One region of the Clostridioides sp. GD02367 genome, then DNA from elsewhere that is predicted to be linked to it. Evidence: riboswitches for the same ligand, from Rfam matches in the RefSeq annotation. Region 1 holds a riboswitch; the other holds the start of a gene.
What was found. Region 1 has a riboswitch for cyclic di-GMP ahead of Q3223_RS04815 (SH3 domain-containing protein). Riboswitches for the same ligand answer to the same signal wherever they lie in the genome.
Positions count from the first base shown of each region.

Region 1 (8,059 bases):
AATGAAGGAATATAGAAAGTTTTACAATAAAAATTAAGTGATACAGATGAATTTTTCAGAGTATTTGGAAGTCTTGATGATAAGGCTTATTCAGAAGGAGCTATAAGCAAAAAAAATAAAGAATTAATGGGATTAGCTATTTCTATTTTAAGTAGATGTGATGAATGTATTTGTTATCATATTGAGGGTTGTATTAATTCTGGCGCGAGTAATGATGAAATTATAGAAGCAATAAAAATAGGTGTAATTGGTGGTGGGTCTATTACGTATCCAAACGCAAGATTCGCAATAAAGGTTCTAGAAGAGTTTAATGTATAATTTTAGTATCAATAATTTATTTATATTAGTAGCATTTAGTTGTTTAAAATTGTGCTAAATTTTATTCTTATAATTATATATTTTTATTGATTTTTTATAATTGTATACAAAAAATTAAAAATTTAGAGTATTTTTTATTACAGATTATATTGAGAATTGTATAGTGTTGCTATTCAATATACTATACTTTTTATTGTTTTAAATAAATTGAATATTGGGATAATTATATTTACATATTTATGTTTCATATAGTAATATATTTTTTATAACTCATATAAGTTTTAATAAAAAGTTTTTGAAAGTACAATAAATAAAATTTTGTTCATTGTATTTTATTATCAAATTTACTACAAATTAAATTGTCTATTTTTATTTATAGAGTAGAATAAACTGTTTTTGTTAGGAATTTTGAAAATAGAATCAGACTGAAAAAATAAAGGAACTAATTTGTCTAACGTTTATTGGTGAAAAATAAATATATAGAAGTTATAATAAGTATATAAAAGTGTATGAGAGGTGTTATATGTTTGGTAAACAAAAAGAAAGTGTTAGATTTCTAGATTTTAATGATGTAGCAGAAAAATTTGGAGAGAAAAAGGCTGTTGCAATTTTTGATGCTATAGCTGGAAAAAAATCTAAAGAACATATTATCAAAGATATAGAAAAATTAGTAAAAAATGAAGTTTAGACATTTATAAGGTATATTGAGCTTGAGGGTAGCTCTTTATACCTTTTTTTTTATTATTTTAGAGTATTCTAATGTTTAATTTATTATAGAGATAATGTATTTAGATGCTTTTATATACATAGTGTAGGGCACTTAATAAACAGTGTTTAGGTTTAGATGTGTGAATTTAGTTAATATCTTATTAATAATATAATTGAAAAATTATTAAGGTTTTTAATTTGAATTTTTACAACGAGATCTTAATAGTTATGTTTTTCAATTTAAATAAAAAACTTATTATTACAAGTATTAATTTATAACAATAAGTCTTTTATAGTTTAAAATTGTAATTAGTTTCAGAAATATTGTTATTTACCATTGAATAATATATATTAAATGTTTTTTATAGATAAAAAACTAAATAGTTAGTTTATCTGACTCTCTAATGAATTTAGATTGGATTTTGGATCTTCATTATCTTTATTAAAGTATAATGACTTATTTAAACACTGTCTTGCCTCATCAAATCTTTTATTAGCCATAAGTATAACTCCTTTTAGATTGTATATGTCGCTCATCTTTTTTTTGTAATCAGAATCTATTTTATCTAAGTACTTTAAAGAGTTATTGATTGAATCAAAAGCATTATTTATCGCATCTGAAGAGCCAGGAAATCCATCAAAACGCATATAATTACATGCTTGTGCATAATATAGGTCTGAATTAGTAGGATTAAGAGAAATTGATTTTTTTAGTAGGGTTTCAACTTCTTTAATAGTTTCTAATTTGTAATCATCAAGTTTAAGTTGAGCGAGATACATACTATTGATAGCAAAGTCTTTTTTAAAACTTTCGTGTAATAATAGTTTGTATTTATTGTTTTCAATTACAAAATATCGATAAACTTTTAAAGAATCATTTCTTTTATAAAGTATATTTTTTATCTCAAAAGATTCTTCTAATTTAACTACATTTTTATACTTTTTTCCATCATAATTATATTTTTTTATAGTTTTTTCTTTACCTACTTTATAATTAATTACTCTCTTTGTATTAACTAAAATATCTTGAAATTCTTCAAAATTTTCTATACTAATTTTTTTCTTACTATCCTTACTTAATAAACTATATGCTGTTTCATAGTCACCAGAGTTAACTCTATCAATATATTGTTTTGCTACTTCACTAGCACTTTCTTTTGGGGAACATCCTACTACTGATATTACAATTGATAATGTTAAGAGTAAAGTTATGCCTTTAGTAATATTCATAATGCAATCACCTATAATTAAATTTTATTAATTATATTTTAGCATCAAACATTGAATAAGTCATTAGCTTTAAAGTACATAAAGTGAATAGTTTAGTAAAATTAAAAACCTAACTCTGATAGCCAACTCATCAGTTTATTTTCTCGGTATTTTGAATCATGATTATTAAATTTACCTAATTTAATTTCCCCAACAATCATACCATCAGACATAAATAGTACTCGTTCTGTTTTTAGTGCTACTTTTACATCATGAGTTACGAGCATAATAGCTGTACCTAATTGATTAATATCTATAAGAATATCCATTACTTCATTTGTTAACTTGGAGTTAAGTGCACCTGTGGGCTCATCTCCAAATAAAATTTTCGGATCATTAATTAAAGCACGACATATAGAAGCTCTTTGAAGTTGACCTCCAGAGACTTGAGTAATATCTTTATCTTTTATTTCTAGAATGTTCATTTTTTCCATAAGTTTTGTTGCTTGTTCATTGATTATTTGACGATTTTTTTCTTTACTTAAGTAAGCAGAAATAATTATGTTATCAAATATATTTAAATTTTTAAGTAAATTACTTTGTTGAAATATAAATCCCATATTTTTTAATCGAAGTTTTGATAATGCTTCTTCTGACAGATTAGAAATCATTTCACCCGAAAATTTGACTGTACCAGAAGTTAATTTATCCATTCCACTTATGTTATGTAGTAGTGTTGATTTACCAGAGCCAGAAGAACCCATAATAGATATAAATTCACCATGTTGAATTGACAAATCTATTCCTTTCAAAACTTGTTGTACATTTCCTTTACCAATAGTATACTCTTTAATAATTTTTTTAGCTTCTATAATATTATTCATAACATACCCCTTATTCTATAATAGACATAATTTTTATTTTATTAATTGCTCTACTAATTACTATAATTGTAGTTAATACTGTGAGAATTAAAACTGATGGATAAAGCACATATACAATTAATGGATTTATTACAAACTGGAGATTTGAGATACCAGAAAGTAGTAATCCAGATATTTTTTGTCCAAGTGTATTTGCTATAATGACTCCTAAAACAGTTCCAATTATAAGTATCAATAAAGCTCTAGTAATGTATTGAATGCGTATATCTTTAGTAGAAAATCCTAAGCTAAACATAATTGCTGTTTGTGGCGTATCCTTAGCAATGAGCATTTTAAAGAACATCGCAGTAATTAGTGAAGAAATTGCAATAGACATAACAACAGCTAATTTTATAACAAGTCTTAATTGGCTGATAACAGAACCTAATGTTTGACTTGTATAATTATTCATATCAGTAATCTTAGCAGGGTAATAATTTATGCTGTACTGCTTTAATTTATCTGCTACATTGACACCAGGCTTTAAATTCAAATTTACAATATGCCATAGTATATTATCTTCACTAGATGGTAGCATAGCTTTTGCAGTCTTACCACCATAGGTAATGTCTTGATATATTCCACTAACAGTTAAAATCAACTCTTTATCTTTTAAGAAAATTGATAAATTATCTCCAATGCTTTTTTCTAGTTCATTTGCATTTATGACAGACAATGCAATTTCATTTTCTTTCATTGGTGCAGAACCTTTTACATATGTCAGTGGGAAAGTTTTAAAGTTTCCATTTTCTATTTTAATATTTTCTATCTTGCCATCTTTATTTCTTATTTTATATGAACTTGTTGTAAAGGATTCATACTTTTTAACATCATTGTCAACATTAATTTTTTCTAGTATAGAATTAAAAAGATGCTTAGTTTGTTTTGTTTGAGGCAAATCAATACGAATATCACTCTTGCCAGCACCCATATAAGTGATAAATTCAGGTGATTTAATAGTATTTAAAAAATTAGTTGGTACAGTCATAATAAAAATACAAATCGTATATACAAAACAAAGCAATCCATAGACTGTAATTTTTTTAAACACTTCGTTTAATCCTAAAAGTATGTTAGTATTTGTTATTTTATTTTTGTGTATTTGAAAACTGAATCCATATTTTACAGAGTTAGTAGAACGGTTACCTCTTAATGCATTAATTACTGATATTTTTTCGAATTTTTTAAGTATAACTTTACAAAAGAATACAACACTTAAAAATACAAGAACTGAACCTATAAATGGAACGAGAATACTAAAAATGGTTTTGTCTATGGCTCCCATATAAATGTAAATATTTTTTGTAAAAAGAGGGCCTATAAATAATGAGAGTATGTAACCAAGAAAACTTGCAAAAGATGCAATTAACAAGTATTTTATTAAATATAAGTTTTGGATGTTACCATTTTTAATACCAATGGCCTTCATAACACCAATTTCTCGATAATCTTCTTCAATCGTTGTAATTAAAGTAAATCGTAAACATAAAATAGAAATTGTAATAAGAAGAATACTAATTAAGATGATAATAGTAATTACAATCCCATCAGACAAAGAATTTAGTAATTTGTAAATAGAATAAGTCACTGATGTACCTGTTTGAGGGAGCTTAGTTGATTGGTATAACGTTTCAAACTCACTAATTTTATTTATATCATCTAATATAAATTCAATTAAATATTCGCTTTCTCCTATATTAGATTTTAACGTGTTCCAATCATTATCACTGATTAAAAAACGCTTTGAAGTAACAAGTGAAGGGTTCATTTGTGAGTCACGTATAAAATCTTTTATTGTAAATTCCATAAAGAAATTACCATTAATAATTTTTATAGTATCTCCAATTTTCAAATTGGATTGTTTCATATAATATACAGGAACACCTATTTCTCCATCTTTTATTTGCATTATTTGATTGTCCATATCTAATAAAAAATCAAATTTATCGTTTTGTTTTGTAAAACTATTTTCTAGTACACTATTAGCTTGATTTTCTACTTTATTTCCTAGAAAAATATTAGCTCCATTTACATTTAGAAGTTCGGAAGTTTGCTGTTTTTTTATATATGGAGTTTTAGCTGAGAACTTATCAATTTCTTTTTGTTGTAATTTCCCAGAATACATTTGGACATAATGTGGTGTATGAGATTTTTGAAACAAGGAAGTCATTGAATCAGTTAGCTCTACAATGATATTTATTGAACTAGATACTAGCATTGATGCAAGTAAAATAAAAATAAATAGAGTAATTGTTACTACTTTATTTCGTGTTAAATCCTTTAATAATATTCTTTTTAGCATAAATAATCCTCATTTCTTAAAAATTTTGTATTAAAAATTTTAGAATTTTTTTATAGTAGTGGTATAAATATAAGATTTAAACTGACCGTCGGTCTATAATGATAATATTATAATATCATTAGTTTGTCAAGTCATTTAAAAAGTAAAATATATACATCTTATGATAAAGTGTATAGAGAGGATTTAGCATAGATAGAGTAGTAAAAATTTTTAAAAGAGAATAATTAATACAAATTATCTTTAGGTTTTTATTAATCATTAATTTTTTATATTAATTAAGGATGTAAAAAATTATCGATTATTTTTATATATTAATATTTATTGAAAAAGATTTGTTAAAAGTAGTAATATCATATACAAATTACTATTTTTCAGATGAATTATGAAGAAGAATAATTAAATTAATAAATATAAAGATATTTTTTGGTTATTATTAATTAAAAATTTAATTTATATTTAATTAATATAAAATTTGATGTAATATTATTTTTAAATTGTTTAAATTATGTTATTATTCAGATATAGGCAATATTAGATAAATCTAATGACGCAAAGCTATAGGGACTAAAATCTTTATATAATAAAGGTCATGTCAGCCAGTTGCCAAAAAGATAATAATTCTTTTTGTTGAAAGTATTTTTTAAAGTTATATATTTTTAATAACTTAATATTTGGCAAGAGGAGGGCTTAAGATGATATCTGAATTAATGTTGAAAAGTTTTGGCGAATCTAGCATCAATTTTAAGACTAAAATTAAATTAAATTTAAGAGAAAGACCAGACATAAATAGTATGAAGTTGAAAAGTATACCAGAAGGTAAAATTGTTAAGTTAAAATGTGTCGATGGAATATGGGCAGAAGTTGAAAGTAATTATGACAAAGGTTGGTTACTTTATAAATATTTAGAAAAATTAAGCAATGCTAAAAGCAATAGTAATGGTATAGTAAAAAATAGAAAAAAGAATTATGTAGGAAATATAAGAACGAATGGCTTAAGTTTAGAACTTAGAAATGATAGAACATTAGACTCTAGAATTATAACTACAATTCCTGATGGTTTTAAAGTTGAAGTATGTTATAGTGTTGGCAAATGGGCAAGGGTTAATATTGATAGAAATGGAAAAAAATATTCTGGATATGTATATAGTCAATATATAGAAGAATGTTTAAGTTTATCATAATTGGATACTAGTAAGCTTTAAATATACTAATAAATTTCAGAAAAAGAATCCTATTCATGGGATTCTTTTTCTTTTGTAAAAAAACTTATTATAATATTAAATATAATAAATTAACTAGGTCTTTTTAATTGTAAATCGAAGATTTAATTGAAAATAGATTTAACTTATGATTTGTATTTTAGGTGCCATGAATTGAGATTGATTTAGAAAATTTTAATAAAAAAGAAAGTTGATAGGATAAAAATAATATTAAAGATAAGAAAAGATATAAGAAATTTGAAAAATTTTGTAATTTTTAGTTTTATATATATTATAATAAACTAGATATAAGATTTTTATGAGGGGGAAAATATGAAAAAAAAGAAAACATTGATTGGAATAGCTATATCTTTTTTGCTTATAATCAGCACTATAAATCCATTGCAAGTTGAGGCTGAAGCTATTATTGATTCTAGTGTATACATTTCTTCAGCACAAGAAAATTATAAATCTAATAATACTAGATTTAAAACTATTAAATCTAAAAGTAAGCATAAACGTAGTAAATCTAGAAAAAGCAGAGTTAATTTGAAGAAAAGAACTATAAGAACTAAAAATTATGGACATAGAAATTTAGATAAACATAAAAGTCAAAGCATAGGAATATATAATATTCTTTCAAAATTGATACTTTCAGTAATAGTTGTATTTATTGTTATAGTTTTAATTGGGATAATATTTATTAGAAGAAAGAAGAAGAAATTTTATTAAATACAAGAATAAAAATTACATAGTTGTATTATATGATTTTATTGTATTATATACAATATTGCTTTTCATCTTATTTTAAGTTTTTTTATGAATAACTATTTTATAGTTTAGTTGGAAGTATATTGTTATGATTTTGTTCTTCATTAGATAATAATTTAAAGAATAGCGTTTTGCTAATTATTGATGTTTATTTTATAGCATGATATAATTTAAGCAGAATGATATTCTGTTTAAAAGGAGATACAAAAATGGCACGAAAACGAATATTAAATGGTGGTAAACGAGATGAACTTATTGAGAATGCACTTAATTTGTTTTTAGAATATGGGTATGAAAATACTTCTATAAGAATGATTTTAGATAGTGTTGGTGGTGAAGTTGGTATGTTTTATCACTATTTTAAATCAAAAGATGAAATATTCAATGAAGTTATAAAATTATTTCTAGCTCAGTATGAAAAAAGTTTTTCTGATGTTTTATATGATGATTGTATACCAAATAATCTTAAAATCGATGTGGTATTTGAGTTATTACAAAAAACTCTTTTAAAGTATAAGACATTTAAATTAGGTAAATTTCATTGGAGTATGCAAATTGCACTCAATCAATTAACTTTAAAAAGTTTAGTTCCTCATATAGCAAAATATATAAACTATATGCGTGATAAA
Region 1 covers NZ_JBJODK010000003.1:137,211-145,269, forward strand. The annotation lists gene Q3223_RS04790 (carboxymuconolactone decarboxylase family protein) at 103-318, shown strand; gene Q3223_RS04795 (hypothetical protein) at 842-1,006, shown strand; gene Q3223_RS04800 (DUF3887 domain-containing protein) at 1,411-2,256, opposite strand; gene Q3223_RS04805 (ABC transporter ATP-binding protein) at 2,358-3,119, opposite strand; gene Q3223_RS04810 (FtsX-like permease family protein) at 3,130-5,460, opposite strand; cyclic di-GMP riboswitch class I at 5,975-6,068, shown strand; gene Q3223_RS04815 (SH3 domain-containing protein) at 6,153-6,641, shown strand; gene Q3223_RS04820 (hypothetical protein) at 6,993-7,391, shown strand; gene Q3223_RS04825 (TetR/AcrR family transcriptional regulator) at 7,640-8,059, shown strand, end outside.

Region 2 (8,059 bases), on a different contig from region 1:
AAATGGAGTGACTATAATAAACACTAACTCTACCTATATAGAATCTGATGTTGAGATAGGTAATGATACTATAATATATCCAGGAGTTATGTTACAAGGGAAAACAAAGATAGGTTCAGATTGTATAATTGGGACAAATTCATCTATAACAAATTCAGAAATAGGTGATGGTACAGAAGTAAAAAATTCAACTATAATTGATAGTAAAGTTGGAGAAAATACTACTATTGGTCCATATGCATATCTAAGACCAAAGAGTAACTTAGGAAACAATGTAAAAATAGGCGATTTTGTTGAAGTAAAAAATGCTGTTATAGAAGATGGTTCAAAGGCATCTCATCTTTCTTACATAGGAGACGCACATGTTGGTAAAAATGTAAACATTGGATGTGGAGTAGTCTTTGTAAACTATGATGGTAAAAACAAATTTAAATCAATAGTAAAAGATAATGCATTTATAGGTTCAAATTCTAACCTAGTTGCACCAGTAGTTGTAGAAGAAAAAGGATATATAGCAACTGGTTCAACAATAACACACGATGTTCCAGATGGAGCCTTGGCAATAGCTAGAGAAAGACAAGTTATTAAAGAAGGCTGGGTAGAAAAGAAGAATCAAAAAGATGCAGAAGGTAAGTAATCATTAGTTTATTATTTTGGCTAATAAATTTAGCTCGAAATTATTATAAATTATATTCACTAGGATTTTAAAATTTTCAGGAGGGTTACATAAATGAATACTAGCGGAAGCGAGATTAAAATTATTGCAGGTAATTCATCGAAAGAGTTAGCGCAGAAGATAGCTGACTATATAGGTGTATCAGTGCTAGACTGTGAAGTAGGTACATTCAGTGATGGTGAAATATGTGTAAACATGAATGAGACAGTAAGAGGTTGTGATGTGTTTGTAGTACAATCTACTAACAGTCCAGTAAATGATAACTTAATGGAGTTATTAATCTTAATTGATGCATTAAAGAGAGCATCAGCAGGAAGAATAACAGCAGTTATTCCTTACTATGGATATGCAAGACAAGACAGAAAAGCTAAGGCAAGAGATCCAATCACTGCTAAATTAGTTGCAAACTTAATAACTGCTGCTGGAGCAGACAGAGTATTAACAATGGATTTACATGCAGCTCAAATACAAGGATACTTTGATATACCACTAGACCACTTATTAGGTGGAACAATATTAGCAGATTACTTCAATGAAAAGAAAATAGAAGATTTAGTAGTAGTATCTCCTGATTTAGGAAGTGTTACTAGATCAAGAAAATTTGCCAATACTTTAAATGGAGAAGTGCCAATAGCTATAATAGATAAGAGAAGACCAAAAGCTAATGTATGTGAAGTTATGAACTTAATAGGTGACGTTAAAGGTAAAAATGTTATACTATTAGATGACATGATAGATACAGCAGGAACAATAGTTAATGCAGCAAATGCACTTAAAGAATTTGGTGCAAAAGATGTTTATGCTTGTTGTACTCATGGTGTATTATCAGGACCAGCTATTGAAAGAATTTCTAATTCAGAGATAAGTGAGTTAATAGTTCTTGATACTATACAACTTCCTGAAGAGAAAAGAATTGATAAGATAAAGATAAAAACTGTAGCTCCTTTATTTGGTGATGCTATAAGAATGATATTCTCTAACGAATCAGTAAGTAAATTATTCTAATTTATTAGATTTATAAGAGTTGTTTAAAAGGATATAAAACTTTTGGACAACTCTTTTTTGTTATTTTAATTTATAGGAATATTTTAGATGTGTATATGTAATTTTAGAAAAGGATTATAGTTTGAAACTTTGGTGAATTTAAGTAAAAATAAGTATAAGAAGTAAATAAAATTATGAATATTATGAATATAAAAAATATTTGGAAAAAGTATTGAAAAATTTCAGATTATGTAGTATTATGTAAATATAAATAAAGAAAGAGGTGTTTCCAATGGGAAGGTCAGAAGATGAACCCTTAATAATTAAATGATTCAGTCACAATCTATAAGGAATAAAAAAATCTATTGAAAGTTTATTTATAAGAATTGAAAATAGTATCTATTCTATATCTTTAATGTTTGTGAGAGGGTTCTGGATTATATAAAGTTACTGTAAAGAAAGTAATTTTGCACAATAAGCATATCTGTAAATGAAGAATTTCGTTTATATAGTGATTGTGGCTGAATCATAATTAAAAGAGATAGAATGTTTATAATAGATGATTTTAATAAAATACTATATTGTAATAGCTTCTAGCTTTCAAATAAATATTAGCAAAGGATGGAAATGACGATGATAAAACTAAATGATAATTTATAAATATCTCCTTACGATATATGATAATTGTAGGGAGATGTTTCTTTTTTTGTATAGTCTAAATATTTCTAGAAGTTGTGTTTCAATATGTAAAAAATTGGTATATATAAATAATATAAACTTAGTTGATAAAATTTGGTAACTATTATATAATATAAGTGGATATGTATATATAATTATGCATTACCCTGAATTTAATAAAAATAGAAACGCTGATATATGTTCTGTGATGTGGGCACCTTGGGACATATGGAGTTAGTGGTGCAACCGGCTATGGAATTGTATTTATTTATGGATACTTTTATTTTCATAGCATTTTTTGTTTTAAAATGGTTATATGCTAGAAATAAATCTGGTTAGTACGTGTAAATAACTTTACTTAGATTTTAACCAGGTATATTATAAGTAAGTATTAATTAAAAAAATTGAGGGGGAATAAAAATGAAGTTAAGAAAGAATAAAAAAGGTTTCACTTTGGTGGAATTATTGGTAGTAATTGCAATTATAGGTATATTAGCAGTAGTAGCAGTTCCAGCTTTATTTAGTAATATAAATAAGGCTAAGGTAGCAAGTGTTGAGTCTGATTATAGTTCAGTTAAGAGTGCAGCTTTGTCTTATTATTCAGATACTAATAAGATGCCAGTTTCAACAGATAATAAAGCTGATTTAACTATCTTGGAGACTTATATGGAATCTCTTCCAGATAAAGCAGATATAGGAGGCAATTATAACTTACTTTTAGTTGGAAAGAAACTAGCACTACAAATAGGTGATAGTGATAATGGAGTTACATTAACAAAAGCACAATCAGCAAAATTATTGAGTGATTTAGGTGAAAATAAAATATATACAAATGCTAGTTTAGGTAGTGCAAATAAATTAAAAGATACTGACACAGTGGATAATAAAGCTCTATATATAGTACTTATAGACAATACTGATATGGATTCAGATGCTAAGTAATACTCATATTTATTAAGTAAGATATTATAAATTTAATGAAAAAGACAGGAAGAAGAATCTTCCTGTCTTTTTATACTATTTTCTTTTATATCCAATCACAAATGATGATATAATTGAGATAGTAAAGGAGTGAAATCTGTGGCTAAAAAAGTTAGAATAGGAGACAAACTGGTTGAAAAAGGATACATAACAGAAGACCAGCTTAAATGGGCATTATCAGAACAAAAAAACAGTGGAAAAAGACTAGGAGAATTTCTAGTACAAGAAGGTCTTATAGATAGTAACTTATTAATAAGTGTATTAAAAGAACTTTTGGATATAGAAAGTGTATTTTTAGAAGGAACAGAAATAGACACATTAGCTACAAAAATGGTTCCAGAAAATATATGCAAAAGATATGCGATATTTCCATTCAAAATCGATGGAGACAAGATATGTCTAGCCATGTCAGACCCACAAGATAGAGAAGCAGTTCAAGATGTAAGACGTATGTCAGGGAAAGATGTAGAAATATTTATATCGAGTGCAGAAGATATAAACAAAGCAATAGGTCATGCTTATGCTCATTCAGAAATAAATAAGGCAATGACTGAGTACAACAAGAATAGAACTGGTGGAGTAAGAGAAACAGTAATACTTGAAGAAGATGTAAACGCAGCTCCAATAGTAAGATTAGTAAACAACATACTAGAAAATGCTGTGAGAATGGAAGCAAGTGATATACATATAGAACAAAGCGAAAATTACATGCGTGTTAGATTTAGAATAGATGGTATGCTAAGGGAATATATGAGAATGAACTCAGCGCCATACAAAGCAGTAGTAAGTCGTATCAAAATAATGTCAGATATAAATATATCTGAAAAGAGAATCCCACAAGATGGCAGAATCTATTTAAAAGTAGATAACAAACCTATAGATTTTAGGGTTTCTACAATGCCAACTAATAGGGATGAAAAGATAGCCATGAGGGTTCTTGATAAGAGTAATTTTATGGTTAGTAAAGAAGTACTAGGAATAGATGAACATGGCTCTAAGATATATGACGAGTTGATAAACACTCCTTATGGGCTTATATTGGTAGTTGGTCCTACTGGAAGTGGAAAGACAACTACATTATATTCAATGTTAAATCAATTAAATACAGAAAATAGGAACCTCCTAACTATAGAAGACCCTATAGAGTATGAATTACCTGGCGTAAATCAATCTCAAATAAATGAAAAAGCAGGTCTTACCTTTGCCAGTGGACTTAGAGCTTTTATGCGTCAAGACCCAGATATAATAATGGTTGGGGAGATAAGGGATACTGAAACTGCGGAAATAGCAATAAGAGCTTCTCTTACAGGACATTTAGTTTTAAGCACATTACATGCAAATACAGCAGTTGGAGCAATTTCTCGTCTTTTAGATATGGATGTAGAAAGTTTTTTGATAACTTCATCTGTTTTAGGGGTAATATCTCAAAGACTTACAAGAAAAATTTGTGAGCATTGTAGGGTTTCATATGAAGCAGATATCGGAGAAAAAAAGGCTCTTGGTATTGATATAAATGAATCAGTAACTATTTATAAAGGAGAAGGATGTGAAAGATGCAATAATACAGGATATAAGGGGCGTCTAGGTATATTTGAAATGCTTGAAATAACACCAGAAATAAAAGAGTTAATAGATTCATCTGCCAATCAAAGAGAAATTTTAAAGGTAGCTAGACAACAAGGTATGATTAGTCTAAAAGAGGATATAGTTAAAAAGGTTTTAAATGGAAAGACAACAGTAGAAGAAATGATTAGAATAATTTTGATGACTGATTAAAGGATGATATTATGAAAAGTTTTAAGTATACAGTGATAAAAGAGGATGGAAAAAAGCAAACTGATGTGATTGAAGCTAATGATTTTAATGAAGCTAGAAATCTACTTAGAAAAAGAAATCTTAGAGTTCTCGAAATTAAAGAAAGTAAAAGTAAAAATATAAATGTCTTTAGTAGAAAGAGAAAAAAAGACTTAGGAGCTGACCAGATAAGCCACTTTTGTAGACAGTTTGCTATTATAGTATCTTCAGGTATAAATAGTATTTCAGGACTAGAAACATTAGCCAGAAGGTCAACTAATGTTACCTTGAGAGAAGAAATTAATCGTATAGTGGCAGAAATAAAAATAGGTTCTACTATTGCAGATTCAATGCTTTCATCAAAATCAAAGTTTCCAAAATTACTTGGAGCTATGGTAGCTACAGGTGAGGCCACAGGTAAATTAGATGAAGTATTAAAAAGTATGGCTTCATTTTACTCAAGTGAACATAGAATTAAGCAAAAGCTTAGAAATGCAGCAACATATCCACTAATAGTTTTAATTTCTTCATTTATAATGATTTTTATATTTACAGCATTTATGGTGCCTAAGATGGTTAATTCAATTACAACAGTAGGTGCAACCCTTCCCCTTATAACAAGAATTGTTATGGGGTTTGGTATGTTTATGAAGAAGTTTTGGATAATAGTACTTCTAGCTATTATACTGTCCATTTACCAATTTAAGAAATATTTAAAAACACCAATTGGTAGAGCACATAAAGATAGAGTCATAAATAAGATACCTATTTTAGGAAAAGGAATAAACTGTATGGTAGCTACACGTTTTTCAAGAGCATTGTATCTATTTGTATCAACAGGGTACCCATTAGTTCAGGGACTTGATTATATTATAGATAGTGTAAATAATACCATGGCAGAAAAGATTTTGTCATCAGCTAAAGATGGAATAACAAGAGGTGAGGGCTTAGCAGAAAACTTAGAGAGATATACCTATTTTGATTCTGTATTAGTGCAGATGATAGCTATAGGAGAGCAGACAGGGGAGTTAGAGAATATAAGCAGACAGATGGCCGAATTCTATGAGTATGAATCCGAAATTTATTTAAATAGGATGGCATCAATGATAGAACCTGTTTTAATAATTGCAGTTGGTATTATAGTTGCGGTACTGGTTGTATCAATATTTATGCCAATGCTTAGTATATATGATGCTATGTAGGAGGGAAAGGACAAATGAACAAGGTTTATGTATCATATTATGGCGATTCTATTTCCATAGTTGAGGGCAGATATAAACATGATAAAGATAAGTTTTATATAAAAAATTTTAATGCGTTTTCAATAGAGGATATTGCACAAGATTTTTCTAAGGAAAAGTATGCTCTATTGAGATACGCATTAGAAAATATTAAGTTAAAATCAAGACATGTAGTTTTTTGTTTAAATACAAGAGATGTAATTCTAAAACCCCAAAAACTCCCTAAGATGGATAAAAAGGATTTAGATGGATTTATGAAGCTAGAAATGGATGAGATGATGGCTTTGGAATCAGATGAATATGTGTTTTCATATGAAGTATCTAGTGAAACATCAGATAGTTCAACTGGTGAGGAGTCAAGTCTAAATCTTATCATTGGAGCTATAAAAAAGGAAGAAATAAATGCAATTGTAGAGATAATGCATGAGTTCGATTTAATATTGGATAGAATAGACACATTATCAACAGCTTATTTAAGAATTCTTAAAAATTTGGATTACAACGATATAATGGTAACTAACATAAGTGACAATAGTACAATTATAAATATATATAAGAAAGATACTTTATTTATTAGTGATAATATACCGATAAGAATAACTGCAAAAGATATGGAAATGCAATTATTAAATGTAGTAGAAGAATCAAAAGGTCTTATGAATTACTATTCGTCAAGAAACTTTGGTAAGGTTACAGATACCATATTAATATTAGGAAAAAGATATTCAAATAAATTGATTTATGAGGCTTTTAGTTCTGCATTTTCAAATTATGTTTCTCAAGGTCTTACTGAAATAATGGATATATCTGATATGATAACTGGAGATATAGACGAAGATGATATAAATTCAATTGTAGAGCTTCTAGGAAGTATGATAGAACCTAAAGGTAAAAAGGATTTTGAAAATATAAATTTTTTACCAATGGATATACTCAAAAAACAGATGAAAGCCAAGCAAGTGAAAAACATACTAAAAATAGCACCAATAGTTATTTTAGTTCTTGCTATTCCATATTTATGTTTGATTTTTTCAAATAGCTTAGCTAATAAAGAGCTTGAAAATGTTAATGATGAAATAAGAAGTATTGAATCTGCATATTATCAGATTGGAAATATAGAAAAGATGATACAAAGCAAAACTGAAGAAATAAAAGTATATGATATGTTAATTGGGAAAAAGGTGAAGTGGGAAAATTTATTGGATGATATAGATAAAAATACTCCAAGTAGAGTTGAGCTAACAAGTTTATCAACTACTTACCAAAATCTTGGAACTACTAATAAAACTGAAAACTCAAATAATGATAAAGCTACTACAAATAAATCAAGTAATAATGAAACAAAATCAAACACAAAAAGCAATAGTGATGGAAATAAAACTAGTAGTGATTTAAGTGAAGAGAAGACTACAAATATATCAGAAGCATTAACTGGGGATAGTGAAACTAATGATACAGATACAGAGAAGGATGATAAGACACCATTATATGACAAGATACCAAATATCATAAACATAGAAGGAAATGCTAAAGATTCTTCTTATGTAGGTCAATTTTTATATAAACTAAAGGGATTGTATTATTTTGAGGATGTTAAATTACATAGCATAAAAAATAATGAAGAAGATTCTAATTATACATTTAACATGACATTATACCTGAAAGAAGGTGTATTAACTAATGAATAAAGATATATTTAAAAAAG
Region 2 covers NZ_JBJODK010000012.1:34,445-42,503, forward strand. The annotation lists gene glmU (bifunctional UDP-N-acetylglucosamine diphosphorylase/glucosamine-1-phosphate N-acetyltransferase GlmU) at 1-637, shown strand, start outside; gene Q3223_RS14785 (ribose-phosphate pyrophosphokinase) at 731-1,681, shown strand; cyclic di-GMP riboswitch class II at 2,514-2,599, shown strand; gene Q3223_RS14790 (type II secretion system protein) at 2,759-3,280, shown strand; gene Q3223_RS14795 (GspE/PulE family protein) at 3,419-5,095, shown strand; gene Q3223_RS14800 (type II secretion system F family protein) at 5,107-6,315, shown strand; gene Q3223_RS14805 (PilN domain-containing protein) at 6,330-8,042, shown strand; gene pilO (type 4a pilus biogenesis protein PilO) at 8,035-8,059, shown strand, end outside.
Region 2: another riboswitch for cyclic di-GMP. It lies ahead of Q3223_RS14790 (type II secretion system protein); the one in region 1 lies ahead of Q3223_RS04815 (SH3 domain-containing protein).